DNA from 2 places in the Clostridium omnivorum genome. Region 1 is predicted to be linked to the other one. Evidence: riboswitches for the same ligand, from Rfam matches in the RefSeq annotation. Region 1 holds a riboswitch; the other holds the start of a gene.
What was found. Region 1 has a riboswitch for nickel and cobalt ahead of bsdE14_RS13505 (cation-translocating P-type ATPase). Riboswitches for the same ligand answer to the same signal wherever they lie in the genome.
Positions count from the first base shown of each region.

Region 1 (7,660 bases):
TTAGTCTTGAGTATGATGTTGATAGAGTAATCAGGGATATGCATGAAGCTAAGCTTGACGTGCATGCACCTTACTGGAGAGTGTTAACTGAAAACATATTACGTGGAGGTAATATATCTCATGGTAAAGTTCTATCAAGGGCTATGGAGTTATGTAGGGAAGAAACTGGTGATTGTGTGTGGCCTTATATCCCTGAAGAGTTTTGGGCAAAGGCTGTAAATGAATTAATAGGGTTATAGGAATAATAACTTACTTATGGAAAGCTTCTAATGTTTATCAGATTTTTTTCTTTAAATATTGGTTAAAATAAGTGAAGGATCTTATGAGTACTGTGAAAAAAAGGATTGGATATAAAAGTGTAACTTCTTAATATTTTATATTAAAAGGAGAATTAATCCTATGATAGCATTAGATAGAAAAGCAAAAGTTGCTTCCTTATCCATTATCTCAAATACAATTTTAATTATTTTAAAAGTAGGAGCTGGGCTTCTAAGTGGTTCTGTGAGTATTGTTTCTGAGGCTATCCATTCTGGCATGGATTTAGTAGCATCTATTATTGCTTTTTTTTCTGTTAGAATTTCCTCAAAACCAGCAGATATAGAGCACCCTTATGGTCATGGAAAAATCGAAAACATTTCTGGCTTAGCAGAAGGGCTATTAATCTTTATAGCAGCTTTTTTGATAATAAAAGAATCAGTTTTAAAAATAATGCACCCTGTAGAGATAGAGGAAACAGTTATAGCTATTATAGCAATGGCAATATCTGCTGTAGTGAATACAGTAGTATCTAGAATTCTTTACAAGGTATCTCAGGAAGAAGATTCACTTGCCTTGGAGGCAGATGCTCTTCATCTAAAAACTGATGTATATACTTCTGCTGGAATTGCAGCAGGGTTGCTGCTTATAAAGTTAACAGGAATAAGCATTCTAGACCCTATTGCAGCCATTATAGTTGCATGCTTTATAATAAAAGAGGCTTGGCACTTATCCAAGGGTGCATTTGCTCCTCTCATAGATACAAGACTTTCCTCAGAGGAAGAGGAAAAAATAAAAGAGGTTTTAGAAACCTACAAAACTGAAATTTTAGATTTTCATAACATAAAAACAAGAAAATCAGGTGCGGTAAGGTATGTTGATTTTCACGTAACTGTAAATCCAGAGCTTACTGCAAAAGATATTCATGAGCTTACGAAAAGGTTAGAAAAAAGTTTAGAGGAGAAAATTAAAAATATAAACTTAACCATTCACATTGATCATAGTTAGAATATATTTACAGCTTATGTTCAGTATGATATACTATTAATATCTCTTTGCACTGCATATAAATCTACAGTACAAACTGAGCAGGCGATGAACTTACTTGTAAGTTCGTGGGGCTGGGCCTTAATTGGCAACAGGATGATAATACATACCTGTGGGACAGTAAAATGTTCTACAGGTATTTTTTTATACTAATAGAACATTTCTGATGATTGCAATGCCATAGAGCTATCTTAAAAATGCTTATAATAAGCAAAAATGGAGGTAACTATTTATGACAGAACAACATTTCCAAGGACTAACTTCTCAAGAAGTAAAAAAGCTTCAAGAAAAATTCGGTAAAAATGAACTTGTGGCCGAGAAAAAGGAAAGCTTTTTACACAAAGTTTTACACGTCATTACCGAGCCAATGTTTTTATTGCTTATCGTTGCGGCTACAATATACTTCATATTAGGAGAGCCTAGAGATGGCGCAATTATGCTTATTTTCGTTGTTGGAATAATAGGCATTGAAACAATCCAAGAATGGAAAACAGACAAGACTTTAAAAGCCTTAAAGGATTTATCTGCACCTCAGATTAAGGTGCTTCGTGATGACTGTGAGAAAATAATCAACAGCTGCGATTTAGTGCCTGGCGACATTATGTTTATATCAGAAGGAGTTAAAGTTCCTGCTGATGGAGTAGTTATGAAAGCTAGTACACTAGCTATTGATGAATCTTCCCTAACTGGAGAGGCTGAAGCAGTATGGAAGGTTTCTAAAGAAAACTGTGATAGTAATGATGCTGATTATTGGCGTAAAGATTATTGCTATGCTGGTACTCTTGTTACACAAGGTACAGGTATTATTTTGGTAGATAAAATTGGTTCAGCTACTGAATATGGAAAAATAGGACAAGACGTTATATCTGCTCCTGATAATCCAACACCGCTTCAAAAACAAACCTCAAAATTAGTAAAGCTATGTGCTATAATTGCAGCGGTTTTATTCATTATTGTTGGTATTGTTACGTATTTTAATATTCCTGACCATGCTTTTACGGATAGACTTATAGAAAGTATTTTGTCTGGTGTAACTCTTGCTATGGCCATGATACCAGAAGAATTTCCAGTTATACTAACAGTATTTCTATCTATGGGTGCATGGAGACTTGCCAAAAAGCACTCACTTGTTAGAAAACTGCCATCTGTAGAAACCTTAGGTGCTGTTTCTGTTCTGTGTGTTGACAAAACTGGTACAATTACAATGAACAAAATGTCAGTTAGAGAAGTTTGGAGTTTAAAAAATGACACAAATACATTGACAAAAATTATGGGAATGGGCTGTAAACCTGATGCCTATGACCCAATGGAAAAGTCTATGATAACTTTTTGTGAAGAAGGTGGAATTACAAGAGATATTCTCTTTGGTGGAGAGCTTGTAAAAGAATATGCCTTTACTGATGAATTAAAAATGATGGGTCATGTATGGCAAAACCATAGTGATATTACAGTTGCAGCAAAAGGTTCACCAGAACGTATTTTAACAATATGTAGTCTTACTGATAATGATCGAAAAATAGCAGAAAAGAAAATACTTGAAATGTCTAAGGAAGGGCTTCGTGTTATTGCTGTTGGACAAATGAAAATATCAGAGGAAAGCAACATTCCTGATAAGCTTACAGAATGTAGTTTGGAACTTTGCGGGCTTATTGGCTTAGCAGATCCTCCTAGGGAGTCGGTTAAAGAAGATATTAAAACTTGTACAAAAGCTGGTGTTCGCGTAGTTATGATAACCGGAGATAATGGAGTAACAGCAAGTTCTATAGCAAGGCAGATAAACATGCCAAATAGCGATAAAATTATTACTGGTGATGAATTAAATAAAATGAGTGATGAAGAGCTTAGGGAGAGAGTAAAAGAAGTTAATGTGTTTTCTAGAGTTGTTCCTGAGCATAAGATGAGAATAGTTAAGGCCTTTAAAGAAAATGGAGAGATAGTTGCAATGACTGGAGACGGCGTTAATGATGCTCCTGCCTTAAAGCATGCAGACATTGGTATTGCTATGGGTAAGAGAGGCTCAGAGGTTTCAAGGGAGGCGGCAGATTTAATTTTACTTGATGATAATTTTTCTACTATTGTTGAAACTATCAGGGATGGAAGAAGAATTTATGATAACATTAGAAAAGCAATTGGATATGTATTTACTATTCATATTCCTATTGCCTTTGCATCACTATTAGCTCCTATACTAGGAATAAATCCTTCAAGCCTGTTACTTCTTCCGCTCCATGTTGTTTTACTTGAATTAGTAATTGATCCTACTTGCTCTATTGTATTGGAACGACAACCAGCTGAAGATGATATTATGGAAAGAGCACCTCGTAATGCAAATGAAAAAATACTAACAACAAAAACTCTTACTAAAAGTATAATTCAAGGTGTTGTAATGTTTGGAGCATCCTTTGGAACTTACTATGCATTTTTAAACAATAATTCAACTAACGCACCGCTTGCAAGGGCAATGGGACTTACAATTATATTGCTTGCTAATGTGCTGCTTGTAAATGTTAATAGTTCAGATTCTGATTATGCAATTAAATCCTTCGCCAAACTTAAAAAGGATAAGGTAATGTGGACCGTAAATTTTGGAACATTAGCAGGACTTGCAGTAATCCTATATACTCCATTAAATAGCTTTTTAAAGCTAGCACCTCTATCACTAAGTCAGCTAATATTAGCTGCTGTAATATCCGCAGTTTCAGTTCTGTGGTATGAACTTGTTAAGGTAACAAAAAACATAAGAAAACAAAGTAAATATAGCTATCTAAGTCAGTAATTTAAAGGCTGATAATTCAATTTTGATTAATTTAAGAGCCATAGCAGCAATAGTAATTTAAGTTATTATGCCGCTATGACTCTAATTTTTTTGATTATTATTTAAGACTTTTTATATGAAAATCGTATTGTTATTGCTTCATTGATGAAAGTGTATGTAATATTATGTAATTTATGTTATAATTCACTTATTAGTAAGATGGATTTAAATGCTAAGAAGTGAATTATAAGCTTGAGTAATATTTCCCATTATAAGTGTTGGGAATACTGCTAAGGTTAGGTATATAAGGATAATAGGTGAAGGATAGAAAAAGCAAACTTATAAAATTAATTGAGGAGGTTAATGTGTACAAGATTGGAAAAAACTCAATTATAGTTATGATATTAATTATGTTAATGATATTTACACCATCTACAATAGCATTTGCAAATTCTGCGAAACCGCCATCATTGGTTATACTTGTAAATAATCCCCCAAAGGATCTTTCGATTGCATTAGTGTCAAATGGAAGCCAACCTAAAGCAAGAATTCGTAAGGTTGCATGGGAAGGATATTATGCATTTTATTCAAGTGATATGCGAGCAACTGACGAATATACTTTTAAGGTTACTACAAATGGGGAGAGCTTTGAATGTACGATTGTTAAGCCATTGCGGCAATATAACAGTATATTTACTTTGGACATAAGCAATCGAGAACTTACACCAGGAACATATCCGTTTCGTAGGATACTTCTGATAACAATGCGGTTACTACTTACACTTTTTCTTGAAGGTATCATATTTTGGCTCTTTAATTATAGACAAAAGAGAAGTTGGATTACATTCCTTTTTATCAATCTTGTTACGCAGGGCGCCTTGAATGTTTGGTTGAATAGCGGAGGTTCACTAATGCCAAGCTATTTAATTTTAAGCTTAATTATTGGGGAGTTTTTTGTATTTGTGATTGAAATGATTGCGTTTCCGATTTTAGTTAAGGAACATGGAAAAAGTCGTAGTTTAGTTTATGCTTTTATAGCTAATTTTGTAAGCTTAATTGCCGGTGGATATATTATTTCAGTTTTGCCGGTTTAGCTACGAAGCTTATAATATAATCATTCAAGATATAGGCAAAAACAAACTACCATTATGGAGATGTTTATCATTACGAATTGGAGAGATGGTTGAGAAAGGTATCTTAATATAAACTAGAATTAAACCACAACTAAGAAAACGCTCAAGTCTTCTTTGCAAGTAAAGACTGCAAAGCACACCTGCGAAGATAAGTGCGGTCGCTATAGGCTTCTCTGTGTCGGGAATTTGAGACGTTGGGCATTATTATTTTAGAAAATGAGGTGTAAGTTTGTTTTTCACGAATGAAGCTGAAAGAAGAAAAAATAGATCAATTTCAATCTTAAAACAAGAAAAGGTACCATTTATAAAACATTTACCAGTAATAGAGACAGAAGAAGAAATAACATTAAGAACTAAGGAAGAAATATGCAACAGAGCAATTTGCATAGCATTAATTGCTGCTAAAGCAGAAGGCCTAGAAGATGATATATTTAAAGTTAAAACTAGAGAATATAAAGTTGAGAAATGTTTTTCATGTGAAGAGAAAGCTTTTACTGAAATGCAACAAATTGATGATAAACTTCGTGCAAAATTTACATGGAGATATGAGGCTTTATGGGTTTTATTATGGAGTCTTGGATATATTAAAAATTTAGATAGGCCTGATAAAATATGTGATGTTCAGACTGCAGTATCTACAATAGTTAATAGAGAAAGGGATAAGTTCATTTTAGAAGCTCAAATACGTTCAAAGAAGGAAATTTTAGATCAGACTGATTTACATTTTAGGTATCATTGGGCGACAACTGAGGCTCGACTACGTAATCAGATAATGCCTTCTGATCTTGATCCAGATGTTATCTATGAACGACATTATGCACTAAATTGGATTATAAATTATGATAATGAAGGTTGGGATGATGTATCTACAAACACATGATAAACTATTCCAAGCAAAACTTTCAAGTTAACTTCTAAAGTACTTTCTTCACCAATTACTTACCTTGCACAAAAGTATTTTACTGATGGAGATAATCAGTATATAGGAAAAAAACTTTTGGAGGAAGGTTTTGAAAAAGGCGAAATTTATGTTGCACTATATGTATCATCTCAACATATTTTTTATAGAGGCATATATAACGAATTAATTGAAAATATGTAGAAATGGATTGATGATTGATTAATATGAAGAAGGAAGCTAATAAAAAAATAATGGAGACAGATCTTTACGAGCCAATTTATAACTATTTGATTAGTCAGGGTTATATTGTTCATAGTGAGGTCAAAAATTGTGATATTACAGCTATTAAAGGAAAAGAATTAGTAGTAATAGAAATGAAACTAAGATTTAATGTTACATTACTTATGCAGGCGGTGCAAAGGCAAAAGGCAGCGGATTCTGTTTATGTGGCAATTCTAAAGCCTAAAGGAGGAGCTTTTTCTAAGGGATGGGATGATATGTGCCATCTGCTTAAACGCTTAGAGCTTGGTTTAATTACAGTATCCTTTAATGGTAAAAAACCAATGATGGAAATAGTTTTTCATCCGATGGAATATAAAAGAAAGAAAAATAATAATATAAGAAAAGCTATAATAAGAGAAATAAATGGTAGGTATATGGATTACAATATAGGAGGCAGTACAAGAAGAAAACTAATGACTGCTTATAGAGAAAATTCAATCCATATTGCCTGTTGTCTTGAAAAGTTTGGACAACTTTCACCAAAACAGTTAAAGGAACTAGGTACAGGAGAAAAGACCCAATCCATACTTTCAAAGAACTTTTATGGATGGTTTAATAGAGTTTCAGTTGGGAAGTATGAACTTCAGGAATCCGCGAAAGAGGCGCTCAAAAATTATCATGAGTTAGCAGAGCATTACAGAAAGCAGATTAAAAATATTGATATTAGTGAATTTAATTCTAAAGCTTAGATTTTATTGATGGGAGAAATTTTTATGAAAAGTTATTTTGTGAATAATGGAAAAGTTAAAATACATGTTTTAGAGAACGGTGCTGCTTCTAGCAAAACACCATCACTACTTGTAATTACAGGTATTTGGGAGCCTGCAGAAAGGGCAATACCGATACTTTCTGGTATATCTAGTCATGTTGTAACTTTGAGTTTGAGAGGGCGTGGCCTAAGCTCCACTCCTGAAACAGGCTACGGGCTTGAAGAACATCTTTCCGACATAGAGGCTGTTGTTAAGCACTGCGAGCTTCAAAATTATTGCGTTCTTGGATTCTCGAGGGGTGCATCGTATGCGCTTGGGTGGAGTCTAAAAAATCAGAAGGGTATAAGTGGACTTATAATTGGTGACCAACCTCCAGTACATAATAAGTTAAGTCCTGATCAAGTGGAATTTTGGACAAGTATTAATTATTTAGGAGTTCCAATACTAAATTTTATGCGCCGTACAGCAATTGAAGGTTTATGTAAAGAAGCAGAGCAAATTGATTTTTCAACACAACTATCGCAATTGAAAATTCCGGTATCTATATTTATTGGTAGGGATAACGAATCTAAAGTTC
Region 1 is NZ_BRXR01000001.1:2,864,052-2,871,711, forward strand. It holds gene bsdE14_RS13495 (metallophosphoesterase family protein) at 1-239, shown strand, start outside; gene bsdE14_RS13500 (cation diffusion facilitator family transporter) at 400-1,263, shown strand; NiCo riboswitch at 1,330-1,425, shown strand; gene bsdE14_RS13505 (cation-translocating P-type ATPase) at 1,535-4,078, shown strand; gene bsdE14_RS13510 (hypothetical protein) at 4,423-5,151, shown strand; gene bsdE14_RS13515 (DUF4272 domain-containing protein) at 5,420-6,070, shown strand; gene bsdE14_RS13520 (DUF2161 domain-containing phosphodiesterase) at 6,343-7,062, shown strand; gene bsdE14_RS13525 (alpha/beta fold hydrolase) at 7,087-7,660, shown strand, end outside.

Region 2 (7,660 bases), 1.5 Mb from region 1:
TTATCATCATACGCATTATCATTACAGTAACCATTTGAATCTGATTAATATCATTTGTTGTTCTTGTAATAAGTGTTGCTGTTCCTAACTTATCAAACTCATGTAATGAGTAACTTTCAACTCTTTTAAAAACCTTACTTCTTATAATTGTCCCAAGTCCTACTGAAGTGTTGGCTGATAAAAAACTGGCTATTACTGAACAAATAACGCCTCCTCCAGCAACTAAAAGCATTATTCCTCCAATGTGGAGTATCTTGCTGGTATCCCCATTCATAACGCCCTCATTTATTATACGTGACATCAAAGTTGGAAGATAAAGATCTCCAAGTGACTGCAGAGCCACAAAAACAAATACGCCTATTACTGCAGCTGTATACGGCTTCAAAAATCTAAATAATTTAATCACAAATAATCGTCTCCTTGCCTATTATTTTAATTGTGCCTGATTACTTATTCTCTCTGTCTTTCTACTACATTTCTTAAAGCTTCCATACCTTCAAGTATTTTATCCAGTTCTTCTGGGGTAGCCTTATTTATCATTTGCTCAATCATTTTATTAATTTCTACAAACTGCTTTTTAGATTGTGCCTTAAAATCTTCAGTGATGTTAACATAAACAACTCGCCTATCTTCCTTACTTCTCATTCTTTCAACTAGGCCTTGTTTTTCAAGCCTATCCAAAATTCCAGAAACCGTACTATTTGACAATCCAAGTTTCTCACTTAAATCACTAACCTTCATTTCACCATGATGAAACAAAGTTCCTATAAGCATTCCTTGAGGACCTGTAAGATTCATTTCTTTAAAGTGACACCCTATTTCATGTTTTATATTGGCCGTCACTTTTTTCATTAATTGAACTATGGCAACTACTTTATTTACTTCTTCCACAGAATTTTCACCTTCTTCTAAAATCATTAATAACAAAGTATTTCGCATACATATATTTCGTACACGAAATATATTACAGAATTCTTTTTATTATGTCAACATACTTTCTAAACATATAACGTTTACATTTGAAATATTTTTATTCATCCTATATATAAACTTACATCTAATATTTTTCATGGTAATTTCATACAAAAACTTATGCAAAGCTATTTCACAAACAAAAAACCTCGACACTTCAGTCGAGGTTTCTACTATTATTAAATTATCTCTTATATTATTGACAATTACATTTTTCACATTGATGTGAACACTCCCATAGTTTATCAGCAACTGGCTGCCAGTTTTCTGCGGCACCTTTGCATTTTTTTGATAACTCACGTACATCTTCTGGATTTTGCATATCAGTAGATTTTGCTCCTGATTTTTCAACCATATCAGTGAGTCGTCCAGGGTTATCTAATAATGGACATGGACGAAGGTGATTTTCATTAAATGGTTGATTGTCATGATACTGCATAAATAATGGTGATTTGTAGGCTTCAAGTAATGTCTTGTTATGAATATTTGAATCAGAATAATGTATAAAGGCACAAGGCTCAATGTCTCCGTTAGCATTTATATGCAGATAGCATCGTCCCCCTGCAATACAGCCATCTATATATTCTCCATCATTCCAGAAATCCATTGTAAATATTGGCTTGGTAGCCCTAAATTCACGAATTTGATGGTACATAAATTCACGTTGCTGAGCAGTTGCCATAAGTTCTGGAACAGCATCTTTTCCTACTGGCATATAAGTAAAGAACCATGCAAATTTTGCACCCTTGTCAATCATATCATCAAAGTATTTTTCACTGCCAATTATTTCAACATTTTTACTAGTATAGCAGCAGGATATACCAAATGGCAATTTTTTATTTTTTAGGATTTCCATTGCCTTCATAACTGCTTCATAAGTTCCATTACCACGACGATAATCTGTTTCATTTTCAAAGCCTTCTACACTGATAGCTGGAACAAAATTTTTTACTCTTAGCATTTCGTTTGCAAAATCTTCATCAATTAAAGTTGCATTTGTAAAAGCAAGAAATGCACAATCATTGTGCTTTTCGCAAAGCTTTATTATATCCTTCTTGCGAACTAGTGGTTCACCACCTGAGTAAATATACATATAGGTACCTAGTTTCTTGCCCTGTTCTATTATATTATCAAGTGTTTCAATACTCAAGTTTAACTTATTACCATACTCTGCAGCCCAGCATCCGGTGCATTTTAGATTACAAGCAGAGGTTGGGTCCATAAGTATTGCCCAAGGTACATTACAGTTATTCTCCTCTCTAGCTTTTTTCTGTCTTTTGCCTCCCAATATTGTTGCATTTATAATAAAATTTTCAAATAATTTTTTACGCACATTATCTTCTACATCTGTCCAAAGGCTTTTTGTGAGCTTATACCAATTGCTATCTTTATCAGAAAGAACGCTCTTAATAGTATTTAGTTGACTTTCTACAACATCATCAGTATCAAATCGCTCTACCCAATCCATAACTTTTGGAATATTATTATCTGGATCCGAATCTAAAAATGCCAAAACTTTTTTAAGTCCAAAACTCTGAAGATTATCAGTTATATTCTTAGTATTCATTATAATCCCCCTAACACCTAATATTTCTGTTTCCTCAATTGTATACAATTTATTTCCAAACTTCATTAGACAAAATTAAAACATGTCAAAAATCACGACAATTACAAAAGTTGTCTAAAATTTCAACATTTCATAGATTTGTCTATTTTCTTATTATCTATTAGGGAATATTATAAGTGTATAATAATGGAAGGAGAAAACATCTGATGGAAAGAAAAAATAAAATAACATATACCATGATTGAAACCGCCATAGACAAAGGTATACGAGATATAAAAGATAATTCAAACCGTGGAATTCGTAACTTGGTTGACTTAGGTACTCATTTTTCTACAGGTCCATTTCAAAAAGAATTTTTTATCATGGCACAACAGATGTTGAATAATGACAACAGTCCTTATTATAAACTTGTAAATCAAATATTTCAAAATACAGATTCTTGTATTCTTAAGCGTTTTGGTATCAATCTAGGTTATAACAGTTGGATTTATGGTGCAGAAAAAATAAAAAAATCCAAGAAGAATAATGGATATAATGTCCCTTGGGCTTTAATTTTTGATTTTATACATAATACTAAGGATATTCTTTCTATAAAAGAAATAGAAACCATTTTAATAAGCGGAGAACTTATGGGCATTTATTGCGGTATGTTTTTTGTAAATATAAATAAAGAACAGTTAAATTCACTGCTCAATATGCTTAAACTTCATAAGAACAGCAGCTATTTTATTTTTTTTAAACCTGACTTGCTTACGGATGGAATTGCAAAGGTACTGATTAATGCTGGAAATATTGTACCTATGTTAGCTATGGATATCCAAAACTATATAATTTGTAGAAATGCAGCAGATATCTTAATTAAGAACAAATGCCTATATGGTATTTACAATATGTGTAGCGACTTCAATTTTGAATATTTAATTAGCGACGAATATCTAAAACAAGTTGAATTTCTACATTGTGCTTTTGCTTTTTATATTAAACATGGTCTAAATGAAACTGAAAATAAAGAGCGCTTTTCAAAGTTTATACAAACATCAAAAAGCGCAATTAAATACCCATTTTTTATTTTCGATTTTTATGAAGATTATGCGGCTATTTCTCGAATGATCTCAACAAAAGAAGGTTTCATGGCAATTAAAAGTAATGGATCCATAGAATTTTCATTAGAAGATACATTAGATAAAGGTATAAACCTCAGAACACAATCACTAAATAGCATTTTGAAAAACTATACCAAGGATTAATTACTCCTAAACTATTATTCTGCTTTCTCAGAATCTTTAACCAACTTATAGATAACATCAGTGGATGCAATCTTCAATAGTTCTGCAAACTTTTTGGGTGGCATTTTAGCACCTTCAAGCAGCCATCTAGTTATTGAAACCCGAATAGCATCAGCAAAGAAAGTTGCATAAAAGTCATGGTTAGGATCATCTTTAATAATTTCCTCAAGCTGTGAATGTATTATTGGGTGCAAAACCTCAACAAAATAATCGGAAAAGGAGTTTTGTCCTGTTACTTTTAAAGCATTACTATAAAAGTTACGGTTTTCATAAAAAAAAACGCATATTTCTTCTGTTAATTCTCCTGGTGGCTTATCCAAAGAGCTTTTGATACTTTCAATGAATTCAGTATAAAAAATCCAATTCACTAAATCATACTTGTCCTTAAAATGGTAGTAGAAGCTCTGCCTATTCATACCACATTGTTCAACGATATCACTAATTTTAATTTTTTCCATTGGATACTTGTCCATAAGTTTTTTCATAGCTGCAGACAGTGCATTTTTAGTTAGATGTGATTCAGGCATACACTCCCCTCCCTCAATATTACTTTCAAAAACTATTATTATTAAATTCTATAAAAAAATATCTGTGGAACAAATCACTGTCCCACAGATGTGTTAAACCTCATCTGTTGTCGTTCTGTAACGACCCAGCCCTATGACCTACAACTAGGTTCATTGCCTGCTCAGTTTAAAAAGTAATTTAAAATCAATTATTATAATTATAATATCTGCTTTCAATTCATGTCAAGATATTCCATTTGTCCATAAACTACTTTTTTCATCATATTATTATATTAATCTTTTCCCCACAGGAATAACATCTATTATCTTTAATATTAACTTCTGTATTGTAGCCAGTTCTCTTTATAAGTGTAGCATTACAATTTGGACAGTAAGTATTGTTTTCTATCCCGCCAACGTTACCAATATATACATAGTTTAAGTATTTCTTAGCCGCTTCCTTTGCTAAAAGCATTTTTTCTACTTTTGTTTCCTCATTTTTCATCATGTATCTAGGAAAATACCTGCTTAAATGCAGAGGCATATCCTTATTAACACTGGCAATAAATTGTGCTATTTCATGAACTTCCTCCAAAGAATCATTTTCATCACTTACAAGCAAAGTTGTTATTTCAACATGACAGTGATCATTACATCTTTTTATTGTTTCTAGTACTGGCTCTAACTTAGCACCGCATACCTTTTTATAATACTTATTGGTATAACCTTTCAAATCAATGTTCATAGCATCAACATAAGGCAGAAGCTTCATAAGAGGTTCTTCATTTATATAACCGTTAGTCACAACGACTATTGATGTATCTTTATTGTGCTCTTTAATTTTCTTAGCCGCCTCATACATATATTCATACCACATCATTGGCTCATTATAAGTGAAAGCAATCCCTACATTATTTTCTATGTTAGGAATTATATTTGTTAATTCTTCTATACTTGTAAACTGAGTTGTTGGTCTACCCTGAGATATCTCATAGTTTTGACAAAAGCTGCAGGTCATATTGCAGCCAAAGCTTCCAAGAGATAATATATCTTTTGAAGGTTTAAAGTGATATAAAGGCTTTTTCTCTAAAGGATCTACTGCTAAAGATGTAACTTCCCCATAATTAATAGCAACAGGTTCTCCGTTTTTAACTGTTCGAACTCTACATATTCCATACTTTCCTTCATCTATTAAACAATTATGTGGACAAACTCTACACCTAACCGTATCCTCTAATCTTTCATAAAATAAAATTTTTGAATCCAAATTCTATTCACCTTCTTTATACCTTACAACTTCAAACTTTTCTATTTCATAATCCTCATTGTCATCAATTCCAGCCTTGCTGCAGGCAATACTTAACTGTTCCTCCACAGTATTTACTCCTTCAATATCTGGCAATAAAAGCCCTCTCCTATAACCCTTTGTAACTATAACACCGTATATCTTTGGGTTTAATTCTTCTCTGCTAGCTTTGACTGCATCCATAAGAACATCTACAGATATGTCTATATCCTCTAATTCATCTTCCTTCACAGTTTCGAATCTTGGATCATTTAAAGCTGCTTCTATGGCATTTTTTATTATCTCTTCACCCACTGAATTAGTAGTTGGTGCAATGGTTCCTATACATCCTCTAAGTGAACCAAACTTTTTTAAGGATACAAAAACCCCATGCTTTTCTTTTAGAAGCTCATTAGGTAAATTAGTTATATCTTTCATTCTTCCGCCATGACTAAAATAGAAATATAAACTTTCCCTAGCAAGTTTTGTATAAGGATTCCCAGAATCAAGCTTTTTCTTAGTTTTTTCTTTCTTTAATTTTATTAATAAATTTAAAGCACTACTGTCTTCTTCTCCTCTTTTAAACTTCATTACTCCATAGCCCACACCAAAAGTTCCTTCATAGGACAAAAGGTCCCCTTTAAAATTTTTTCCTTCCATAGCCCCTATGAGAATGTAAACTGAATTTAACCCACACTGTGCAGCTTCTTCTACCATAGTTTTATTCATATTAAATAATGAACTTACATCTCCATTATGGAGAAATTCTAAGAACTGTGCATCAAATTTTTCTCCATAAGGTGAATAGGAATATGGTCCTTCCTCCTTTAACTTGTGAGAAAGATCTCCACTTGCTATTATTACTATCTTTCTACCTAGCTTCTCAGCAGTCTTCCTTAAATTCATTCCAAATCTATATAAATTCATCTCTCCAAGTAAGGAATAGGTTATATGAACTATTTTATATTCATTGTAGTGCCTATTTACAAAATATAGTGGAACAATAGCTCCGTGATCTAATTGAAATTTGTAATCGTATTTCTTTAACAAAGCTGAACCTACTGTAGCCGTGGATATTCCATCTAATTGACAAATATGATTTAAATTTTCATTAAACTCCCTGTCCATAGCAAAGTCCATTTTTACACTGCTAACTCCAAAATTTCTTAAATCTCCAGTAATTCTCTCTTCATCTGAAATTGCTATTGCATCTGAGAACATGGCTCCATGAGGCGTTATAATTACTATAGTCTCTGGTTTAAGGTTAGCTATTTCTAACCCAATCTCATTACATGCATTGAAAGTTCTATCTATCTTTTTTTCTTCACCTTTTCCTACCTCAGGAATTACTATTGGTGGATGGGGCATTAGATAATAACCTAAAATATTTTTCATTCTATAATCTCCTTATATATATCTTTATTTTCAATAGTATTATTGGATTTTACTATAGTTATTATGTAGCCTCCAGGAAATCCTATTGCTAGACTTTATAAATTTAGCTACAATAAAATATGTAACAACAAAAAGGAGCTGTATTATTATGATAGATTTACATATACATACCACTACCTCAGATGGTTCAGATGAACCAATGGATATTCTTATAAAGGCTCAACAATTAGGATTAGAGTATATTTCTATTACAGACCATGATTCCATAAGTGCTTATAAAAAGCTAAATGATATTAATATTGATAACTATTTTAAAGGAAAACTTATTCATGGCTGTGAATTTTCTGCTGTTCACAATGGAAAGCCAATAGAAATTTTAGGCTATGGCTTGGATTTTGAGGTTATTAGTTCAACGGGGTTAGTTTCAGATGAAAGGTTTTATGAAAGAGAAAATAATTATCTTAGAAAAATGAAGGAAGTATGCCGAAATCTTAACTTAAAATATACTGAAAATTTATCAATTGATGGTAAGTACTTTGCTACACAGATAATGCATGCTGATCTTAGAAAATATCCTGAGAATGAAAAATATTTTACTAAAGAAATATGGGAAAGTCTAAATGCATTTTACAGAACCTGCGTGAATAAT
Region 2 is NZ_BRXR01000001.1:4,326,792-4,334,451, reverse strand. It holds gene bsdE14_RS20610 (ABC transporter ATP-binding protein) at 1-406, opposite strand, end outside; gene bsdE14_RS20605 (MarR family winged helix-turn-helix transcriptional regulator) at 451-918, opposite strand; gene bsdE14_RS20600 (radical SAM/SPASM domain-containing protein) at 1,169-2,539, opposite strand; gene bsdE14_RS20595 (hypothetical protein) at 2,746-3,786, shown strand; gene bsdE14_RS20590 (TetR/AcrR family transcriptional regulator C-terminal domain-containing protein) at 3,801-4,352, opposite strand; NiCo riboswitch at 4,428-4,527, opposite strand; gene amrS (AmmeMemoRadiSam system radical SAM enzyme) at 4,612-5,598, opposite strand; gene amrA (AmmeMemoRadiSam system protein A) at 5,602-7,011, opposite strand; gene bsdE14_RS20575 (PHP domain-containing protein) at 7,160-7,660, shown strand, end outside.
Region 2: linked by a shared signal. The riboswitch ahead of bsdE14_RS20590 (TetR/AcrR family transcriptional regulator C-terminal domain-containing protein) and the one ahead of bsdE14_RS13505 (cation-translocating P-type ATPase) in region 1 are both predicted to bind nickel and cobalt.